DNA from 2 places in the Candidatus Seongchinamella marina genome. Region 2 is predicted to be linked to the other one. Evidence: predicted binding sites of a transcription regulator. Region 2 holds the regulator's gene; the other holds the start of a gene.

Region 1 (4,425 bases), on a different contig from region 2:
GGCAAGCTGGCGCAGTCGCTCTATGAGCAGCATCAGCAGAAAGGCAACGGACAGCGCGATTTCTCCAGTATCCTGGAGCAAATGCAGGACTGAGAGCATGGAATCACCGCAGAGAGTGCTGTCGGCGCTCTCCCAATGCGCCCGGCATCATTGGACTGACCAAGCGAACTGCAGGATGGCTTGGCAGCAGTGGCCTGCCAGTTCGGCAGATGCTACTCCCTTATTGCTGGTGCACGGTGGTTTCGGCTCCTGGAATCATTGGGTTTCCAATATTGAAGCGCTGAGCGAGCACTACGCGGTGTGGACACTGGACCTTCCGGGCTTGGGTTCTTCCGGTGACTTGCCTGAGCCCTGGAACACCGCGAAAATCAGTGAATTAGTGCTGGCCGGTTGGCGTGAACTGCACGGCGACAAACAGGTATTTGAGCTCGTGGGCTTCAGCTTTGGTGGCCTGATAGCGGGTCTTGTGGCTGCCTCGGCCGGTTCGCAATGCGCTCGCTGCGTGTTGATAGGAGCTTCGGGTTTTGGCGCGCTGCACGTGCAAGCCCAGCTATTGCCGCTTCCGGGTCCCGAACTTGATCAAGCAGCAGCAGAGGGTATACACCGGGAGAATCTGGCAAGACTGATGCTGCATGACCCCAGCTGTATTGATGACCTTGCAGTGCATATCCACAGCAATAACCTGAAACAGCATAGGCTGCGCAGTCGGCGTATGGCTGGCAGTAACGATCTGGCAGGGGTCCTTTCCCAGATCGAGGCTCACGTGGTGGGTATTTGGGGCCAATATGATGCGACCGCAGGCGGCAGAGTGAATATTGAAGCTCGTCGCCAGTTGTTTCTGCAAGCCCAAGCCGATGCTGAATTTCACGAGCTACCCGGGGTAGGGCACTGGGCAATGTATGAGGCCCCCGCAACGGTAAACCGTTTAATTCTTGGCTAGCGCTGAGAACCGGGCGCTGAATTGCTGGCGCCAACTAGTCCAGCATGCGCTTCACTGATTTCGATGCGCTGATGATGCCTTCATCGAAATATTCCTCATGATTGATCTCAATTTTTTGCAGGTCGTAGAGGTAGTTGACCATGATACTGCCGGACTGCTCTCTGCCGTTGGTGGTGGTGTCTGCTCCCCAGTGCAGCTTGTGCAGTCGCGCGCCGTTGCCCAGGTGGAAGCGCGCTACTGGGTCCTTGGCTAAGTCACCGGACTTTACGTTAAGCAGGTAGTGGGCGCAGAGCCTTACCAGGGCGGCTTGCACGACACCTTCAACGACTCTACCGACTGGTTCCCTCAGCTTGTCAACAAGCGCCTCATCAGCCAATCCCTCAAGATCTGCAGATTTCAGCCAGCGACGAAAGCCGGGTACTGGTGACAGGGTGACGAAAGTTTTCAGGCCTTCCATTTCCTTGTTCAAAACTTCGACAACATTCTTGATCAGGAAGTTACCGAAAGAGATACCGGCCAATCCCGGATGACAGTTACTGATTGAGTAGAACACCACCGTATTGACCTTGTCAGCGGCGATAGTTTCGCGGTTGCGATCGATTAGCGGAGCGATCGCATCCGGGATTTCGTCGACTAGTGCTACTTCTACGAACACCAGCGGGTCGTTACCCATGGCCGGGTGGAAAAAGGCAAAGCAACGGCGGTCTTCACGCAGTCTTCCGCGCAAATCCTCCCAGCCATTAATTTCATGCACAGCTTCATAAGCAATCAATTTTTCCAGCACGACGGCGGGAGACGACCAGTCAATGCTGCGCAACTCAAGAAAGCCCTTGTTAAACCACGATATGAACAAGTGCTTGAGGTCTGAGTCTACCGCTTTAAGTTGCGGATTGGCTCGCAGCACCCGCAGCAGGTCGCCACGCAGTGCGACCAGTGTTCGGGTGCCATCCGGTGCCATATTGATGCGGCGAAACAGTTTTTGCCTTGGAGCTTCAACAGCCCGGGTGATGTCCTGCAAGCGGTCGTAGTCAGGGTTTTCGCGGTAACGTTCGGTGGCGCTCAGTAACGCCTGTTGATCAATATCGAAGTCAGTGGCCAGCCGGATGAAGAATGCTAGCTGCTCTGTCGCAGACAGTGCCCGATAGCCGTCGGTTACTTCCTGAGCGAGCGCGAGGCCGGAGGCTTCGCCCCGGTGCTCCAGCAGTCCAGAGCAAAGCGACACCAATGACTCAGTAGCTCCCTGGGCGGATTCGGCGAATGGGCGCCGCTTGGCCAGGATTTCTTTGCCGGCGGAAATGACCGAGGTGAGCGCGCGGCCCAGCACAGTGATGCTCTCTTCGCGAGCTTGAACAGGTGCTTCCTGATCGGTGGTTTTTGACAACATGCGTGCTTCTCGTTTGAACTGGCCTCTACCGCCAGCTGAGTGTGGAAGAAAGGATGCCACAACATAGCGACTGAGAATACTACACTCGAAGGTAGGTTGATCCGGGGTCGGGAGGCGGGGAGACGTCTGTATCGGCGTCTTGTGCGATTCTGCACCTGTCGCTAATTCACACAGGTGATTCCGGCTGGCTGAATTTAATGGCTTTTGGGGCTTGCAATTCACTTTCAAAGCACTGAGTATATATACAGTAGTTTGGCAGTGCAGCGAATGCACGGCGATCATAGTGGTAAACAATCAGGTGGTTATAACAAGTGGTCAAAAAGAGTAAAGGGAGCAAAACTATGGATGCGAACAAAGAAAAGGCGTTGGACGCAGCACTCACCCAGATCGAGCGACAGTTCGGCAAAGGTACCGTGATGCGTATGGGGGATGTTAAGCACGAGGCCATCCCCTCCATCTCAACCGGTTCACTGGGTCTGGATATTGCCCTGGGCATAGGCGGTTTGCCTAAAGGCCGAATTTGCGAAATATACGGACCGGAGTCCTCCGGTAAGACAACACTTACCCTGCAGGTGATTGCCGAGGCTCAAAAGGCAGGCGGAACAGCAGCCTTTATCGATGCGGAGCATGCGCTCGATCCACAATACGCCGAGAAACTTGGTGTGAAGATGGACGAGCTGATCATGTCCCAGCCAGACACTGGTGAGCAGGCGCTGGAAGTGGCCGAGATGCTGGTACGCTCAGGCGCGGTAGACGTGTTGGTTATAGACTCTGTCGCGGCGCTAACGCCCAAGGCCGAAATTGAAGGTGACATGGGAGACTCCCATGTGGGTTTACAGGCTCGTCTGTTGAGTCAGGCTATGCGCAAACTTACAGCCGCCATTAAGCAAACTAATTGCCTGGTGATCTTCATTAACCAGATTCGTATGAAGATTGGTGTGATGTTTGGTTCCCCTGAAACCACCACTGGTGGTAACGCCCTCAAGTTCTATTCGTCGGTGCGTCTGGATATCCGTCGCATCGGTGCTGTGAAAGATGGAGACGAGGTAGTTGGCAATGAAACCCGAGTGAAAGTGGTGAAGAATAAGGTATCGCCACCTTTCAAGCAGGCCGAATTCCAAATCATGTACGGCAAAGGCATTTACCACATGGGTGAAGTCATTGACTGGGGCGTTAAACTCAATCTGGTCGACAAATCCGGTGCCTGGTACGCCTACAAAGGAGATAAGATTGGTCAGGGTAAGGCCAATGCGTCCAAGTTCCTGGAGGCTAATCCTGCAGTAGCTAATGAAATCGAGGCCGCTATCCGTGAGCAAACGCTAAGTGCGCCCAAGCCAGCGGAAGAAGAGGTTCAGAGCGAAGAGCCGGCCGCTGAGCAGGAGTAATCCTGCTCGCTTCTCAGCTGCATAGCTTTTCCATGAGGTGCCGGGGGTCCACTTATCCCACTCTCGCCCCCGGCGCCTCTTTTTTAGCACATGTCTGATATTTCGATTCAGGGTGATATCTCCCCGCAGGAACTAGAACAGCTGAATGCAGTCAATCCGACTGATATTCGCTTTTCGGCAATGAACCTGCTGGCGCGAAGAGAGCACTCCTCTAAAGAGCTACGACAGAAACTTCTCAAACGCTTCGACGAACCTGCCCTTGTCGATGAGCAATTGTTACGCCTAACAGAGGAAAACCTGCAAAGCGATGAGCGATTTGCTGAAAGTTATTTGCGCCAACGCATATCCCGCGGCCGCGGCCCGATTAGTATTCGACAGGAAATGCGCCGGAAGGGGATCAGCGATACTGGGATACAGCTAGCAATCAATGCAGAGCAGCCGGACTGGTATGCGCTAGCCAAGCTGGTTTTTCACCGAAAGTTTGGCAGCCTGCCTGCTGAAGATATCAAAGAAAAGGCAAAGCGCAGCCGCTTTATGCAATACCGGGGTTTTGAACACGATCATTTTCAGCACTTGCTCAATTGATCGAATCGTTCTTTGCATTGTTTCAAACTGTGCCAGTCAGTATTGAGTGGCTTAAGGTTCCGGCTGGCTAGCCCTTGCAGCGTAGGCCTCTGTATATTTACGAAATTTTTTGAACATACTGCGATTGGCTA
Region 2 (4,425 bases):
CAGTGCCGGTGATTACCAACTCAATGCGAAGGGCCGAATCATCCGCTTCGATGGCTATACCAAGGTGCAGCCTCCCGCCAGTCGTAAGGGTGACGATTCGGTGCTGCCAGACGTAAACGAAGGCGACGTACTGGCGCTGAAGAAGCTTGATCCGGTGCAGCATTTTACCAAGCCGACCCCTCGCTACGGAGAAGCGAGCCTGGTCCGCGAGTTGGAAAAACGAGGCATTGGTCGTCCGTCAACGTACGCATCGATTATTTCTACTATCCAGGATCGTGGCTACGCGCGCCTGGAGAATAAGCGATTTTATGCAGAAAAAATGGGCGACATTGTTACCCAGCGGCTACAGAAAAGCTTCCCCGATCTTCTGGACTATGGCTTTACCGCAGGTATGGAAGAACGGCTGGATGATGTTGCCGACGGCGATAGGGATTGGCGTGACCTACTCGATGCATTTTATGCCGAGTTCAGCGGATTACTGGAGGCAGCGGCAGAGCCCGAGCCTGCGGGGATGGAACCCAACGAACCCACAATGACTGACATCAAGTGCTCTAAATGTGACCGAGATATGCAGATACGGACTGCCAGCACGGGTGTGTTCCTGGGCTGCTCCGGCTACGCATTACCACCCAAAGAGCGCTGCAAAAACACGATTAACCTGACTTCTGGTGACGAGGCAATTCGCGAAGACGCGGATGACGAAGCCGAATCACGGCAATTATTGGAACGCCATCGTTGCAAGAAGTGCAACGCGGCGATGGACAGCTACCTGATCGACGAAGATCGTAAGCTGCATGTGTGCGGCAATAATCCGGACTGTGATGGTTTCGAAGTTGAGCACGGTAAATTCAAGATCAAAGGCTACGAAGGCCCCATTCTTGAGTGCGATAAGTGCAGTGCCGAAATGCAGTTGAAAAACGGTCGCTTCGGTAAATACTTCGGGTGTACCTCAGAGGAGTGTAAAAATACCCGCAAGCTGTTGCGCAACGGCGAAGCTGCCCCTCCGAAGATGAATCCTGTACCCATGCCCGAGTTGGAGTGTCAGAAAGTAGAAGATACCTACGTATTACGCGACGGCGCCGCTGGAATGTTTTTGGCGGCCAGCCAGTTTCCGCGTAACCGGGAAACCAGGGCACCTTTTGTCGATGAGTTGCTGCCTCACAAGAGTGAGATCGACTCCAAGTACAAGTTCATCTTTGCCGCACCAACAGAGGATGACGACGGTAATCGAGCTCAGGTGCGGTATAGCCGGAAGTCCAAAGAGCAATACGTGATGACCGAGAAAGATGGCAAAGCCACGGGTTGGAAGGCCTTTTATCGCAAGGGTAAGTGGGAAGAGGAACTCAGCAAGAGCAGGGCGCGCAAATAACATGAGCTCCGCTCGAGGTCAGGCGAATCACGCGCTCTACCTGGCCCGAATCCTGCTCGCCGCCTGGCGCCGTGATCTGGCGGCTGAGGCGGTTGCGACAATCACCTTAACCCAGGCATTTTTGCCGGCCGTTCGGCTGCACCTTGGGCATGCCTATGGCTGGTTTTTAGTTGAAATTACCCGTCCTGGCGGCTTGCCCGTCCAACCACCGCAGTGCGTTGCCGAGTTACCCGAAGTCGCTGATGGCAAAGCCGTGCCGGGAGAACTCTTGGAGTTTCAGCGCCTGGAGGAGAGCGGCTGGATTGGCGAAATGCTTTCTGCCGATTCGCTCCCAAGTCCAATCGCAAGCTTGGGCAACCTTGCAGTCAGTTCACCTGCACCCGGGTTTGACCAGGCTTCGCTTTGGGCTGCTCAGCTGCAAACCCTGTTTGATCGTATGGGCGATTCTTTGGACGAGTACTAGACCGGTCGTCCTGTAAAGGCCATCCAGCGCTGCACTGCGCCTGCCGGATTTAGTGCTATCTAGGAGCCTGACCGGCTGTTAGAATGTTAACGAAGTTAAAGCAACGAGAGGTTTATTGAGTGTCTGCATCCTTACTAGAGATCGTAGATCTGGGCGACGGAGAAATCGTATTGCAACGTGCTGACGATGATTCCGAGCCGCTTGTGGTTATCCGTTTCTCAGAAGAGTCGCGCGTTTACATGATGGACAACAGCCTTGAAGTCGCCAAAGCGATGATACAGGCTGGGATACAGGCGGCCGCCGAAATGGCCGAACAGGGCGAGGTAGAAATCGAGCCCACTGTTGAGGCCTCCAGAGTCCTTCACTAGTCGCAGCGATAGAATTTCAAACGCCGGGCTCTCGATATCGCAAACCGGCTCCCAACAGACGGCAACAGCGCTCTGTCAGGTTTTTTTCCGCTTCAGTATACACCTCGCAGTCAGTGACTACGGCGCAATACTCCAACGCTTAAGCCTTCAATTGCAAAACCCTGCTCACGCAGATCAACTTTGATCGGTTCGTAATCTGGGTTCTCAGGCAGTAGTTGCAGTTGATGCTCATTGGGCCCTTTTTGCAGGCGCTTGACGGTGACCTCGTCTTCTATGCGCGCAACCACCACATCTCCGTTATTGGCGACTGGCGTGCTGTGCACCGCCAGTAAGTCGCCATCAAATATACCGATATCGATCATGCTGTCACCGGTGACACGAAGAAAGTAGTCTGCTCTGGGCTTGAAAAACTCAGGGGGCAGATCGCAGTAATCCTCTATATTCTCTTCTGCAAGAACCGGGTTACCGGCCGCAACACGGCCAACGATAGGAATACCTGCCGTATCGGGAAGCTTAATGCCGCGGGATGCGCCGGGAATGATTTCAATAGCGCCTTTTCGGGCCAGGGCCTTAAGATGCTCCTCTGCGGCGTTTGCTGACTTGAACCCCAGCTCTCTGGCGATGTCAGCCCGCGTAGGAGGGTAGCCAGTATGGTCGATATGCTGGCGGATAACATCCAGCACCTGTTGTTGTCTGTTGGTGAGCTTTTCCATGGTTGCCCCTATCTGTTTATTTATACAGGTGCTGTAATTATATACAGGTGTGGCAGATAAAAACAATGGGCTTGTCTGCTGCTGGCGACAGCGTAAAGCGCGGTTATAACAGGAGTATGCCCTGTCGCTGTTGCGCTGCATCTGTGGTGAAGCCGAGCTTAGTCCGGGAAAACTGGCGCAGATTTAACTAGTAGTCCTCGACGCCGTACATGGCATCGGGCTCTATAGAATTGATTGGGTTGGTCCAATCCTCGGGGTGCATGGGCAGATCGGGATCCAATAGGTCTTCGTCGTCCAGCTCAAAAGCACTGCGCCAGTCTTCGGGTGCCTCGGCTTTCTGCAACAGCATCTCGCGCCAAGCATCCAGGTCGTATTCTGATACCTCACCATCGAGGTATTGGGTTTCGATTGTCAGGGTTGTCGGGTCCCAGTCGACTACCTCAAACAGAGCGCTGGTTTGGAGGTCTTTGTACCAACCCCCGACCATGGGGCTGAGCATCTTCATCTATCTGTCCTCTGGCATTTTGGCTATTCGATGGCTCAACATATCACGCTGGTAAAGGCTGTCCATTATGTAAAAAGGCTATAAACCGTGCGTTTTAAATTCTTTTTATCTTACTCAGTTTTCTTTTCAAAATAGATCAATCAGTTGCGTTACACTTCCAGAGTTGACTTCAATCGGTGCGACAATTTATATACTCCCCTTGAATTAAGGAGGGCCCTGAACATGACAAACTTGTCTAAAAACCTGTATTTTTTTTGCGAGAGGATTAGCCCTTGAATCGTTTCAATGCCTGGCTGGAATCAGTGGCCACCGCTATTGGCCTGCAGCCGGAGTTACTGGCTTTGATGGTCTTGCTGATGGCCGGGCTAGCGGGCCACTTGCTGCTGGGCCATTTGATCCGGCGATTGCATCGGGCAGCAGGGAGCAATCGGAACAAGTGGGACGATGTGGTCGTCACCGCGCTGGAGCGACCCGTCCGACTCGTGCTTTGGGTGCTGGTCGGATACATCGCTCTGGACACTTATGAGGTCGGCGCTAACCTACAGGCGCGTTTAATTGAGGTGTACGACACTGCTCTGGTGTTGTTGGTCGTTTGGTTCCTGCATCGTTTGATCGGCGGTGTTGAGAATGAATTGATGCGCGAGCGCTATGGAAATAGCCAGTCCACCGACAAAGCCACTGTCCGTGCGGTGATTCAGCTCTCTCGAATATGTCTTTGGGTCATTGCGGGTCTGGGGGTATTGCAAAGTATTGGTGTGTCCATTTCGGGCTTGCTGGCTTTTGGTGGTATTGGCGGTATTGCCGTGGGTTTTGCCGCCAAAGATCTGCTGGCTAACTTTATTGGTGGGCTCAGTATTTACTTGGATCGCCCCTTTACCACTGGTGACTGGATTCGTTCACCCGACAGAAATATTGAAGGTACAGTAGAAGATATAGGCTGGCGCTTGACACGAATTCGTACTTTTGACCAGAGACCGCTGTACGTCCCCAACGCCGTGTTTGGTCAA

What was found. Region 2 encodes LexA, which represses DNA repair genes until DNA is damaged. Its sites were predicted from a motif close to ACTGTNTNTANANACAGT; they were not measured.
Region 1: a site for LexA is predicted at 2,556-2,573, ahead of recA (recombinase RecA). Genes of this name have one in related genera too.

Annotation. Positions count from the first base shown of each region.
Region 1 covers NZ_SHNP01000004.1:489,219-493,643, reverse strand. The annotation lists gene mmsB (3-hydroxyisobutyrate dehydrogenase) at 1-93, shown strand, start outside; gene EYC87_RS13530 (alpha/beta fold hydrolase) at 98-940, shown strand; gene EYC87_RS13525 (malonyl-CoA decarboxylase) at 975-2,324, opposite strand; gene recA (recombinase RecA) at 2,666-3,709, shown strand; gene EYC87_RS13515 (regulatory protein RecX) at 3,800-4,294, shown strand; gene EYC87_RS13510 (SRPBCC family protein) at 4,346-4,425, opposite strand, start outside.
Region 2 covers NZ_SHNP01000002.1:605,156-609,580, reverse strand. The annotation lists gene topA (type I DNA topoisomerase) at 1-1,369, shown strand, start outside; gene EYC87_RS07720 (hypothetical protein) at 1,371-1,832, shown strand; gene EYC87_RS07715 (hypothetical protein) at 1,952-2,200, shown strand; gene lexA (transcriptional repressor LexA) at 2,311-2,913, opposite strand; gene EYC87_RS07705 (DUF6763 family protein) at 3,101-3,418, opposite strand; gene EYC87_RS07700 (mechanosensitive ion channel family protein) at 3,691-4,425, shown strand, end outside.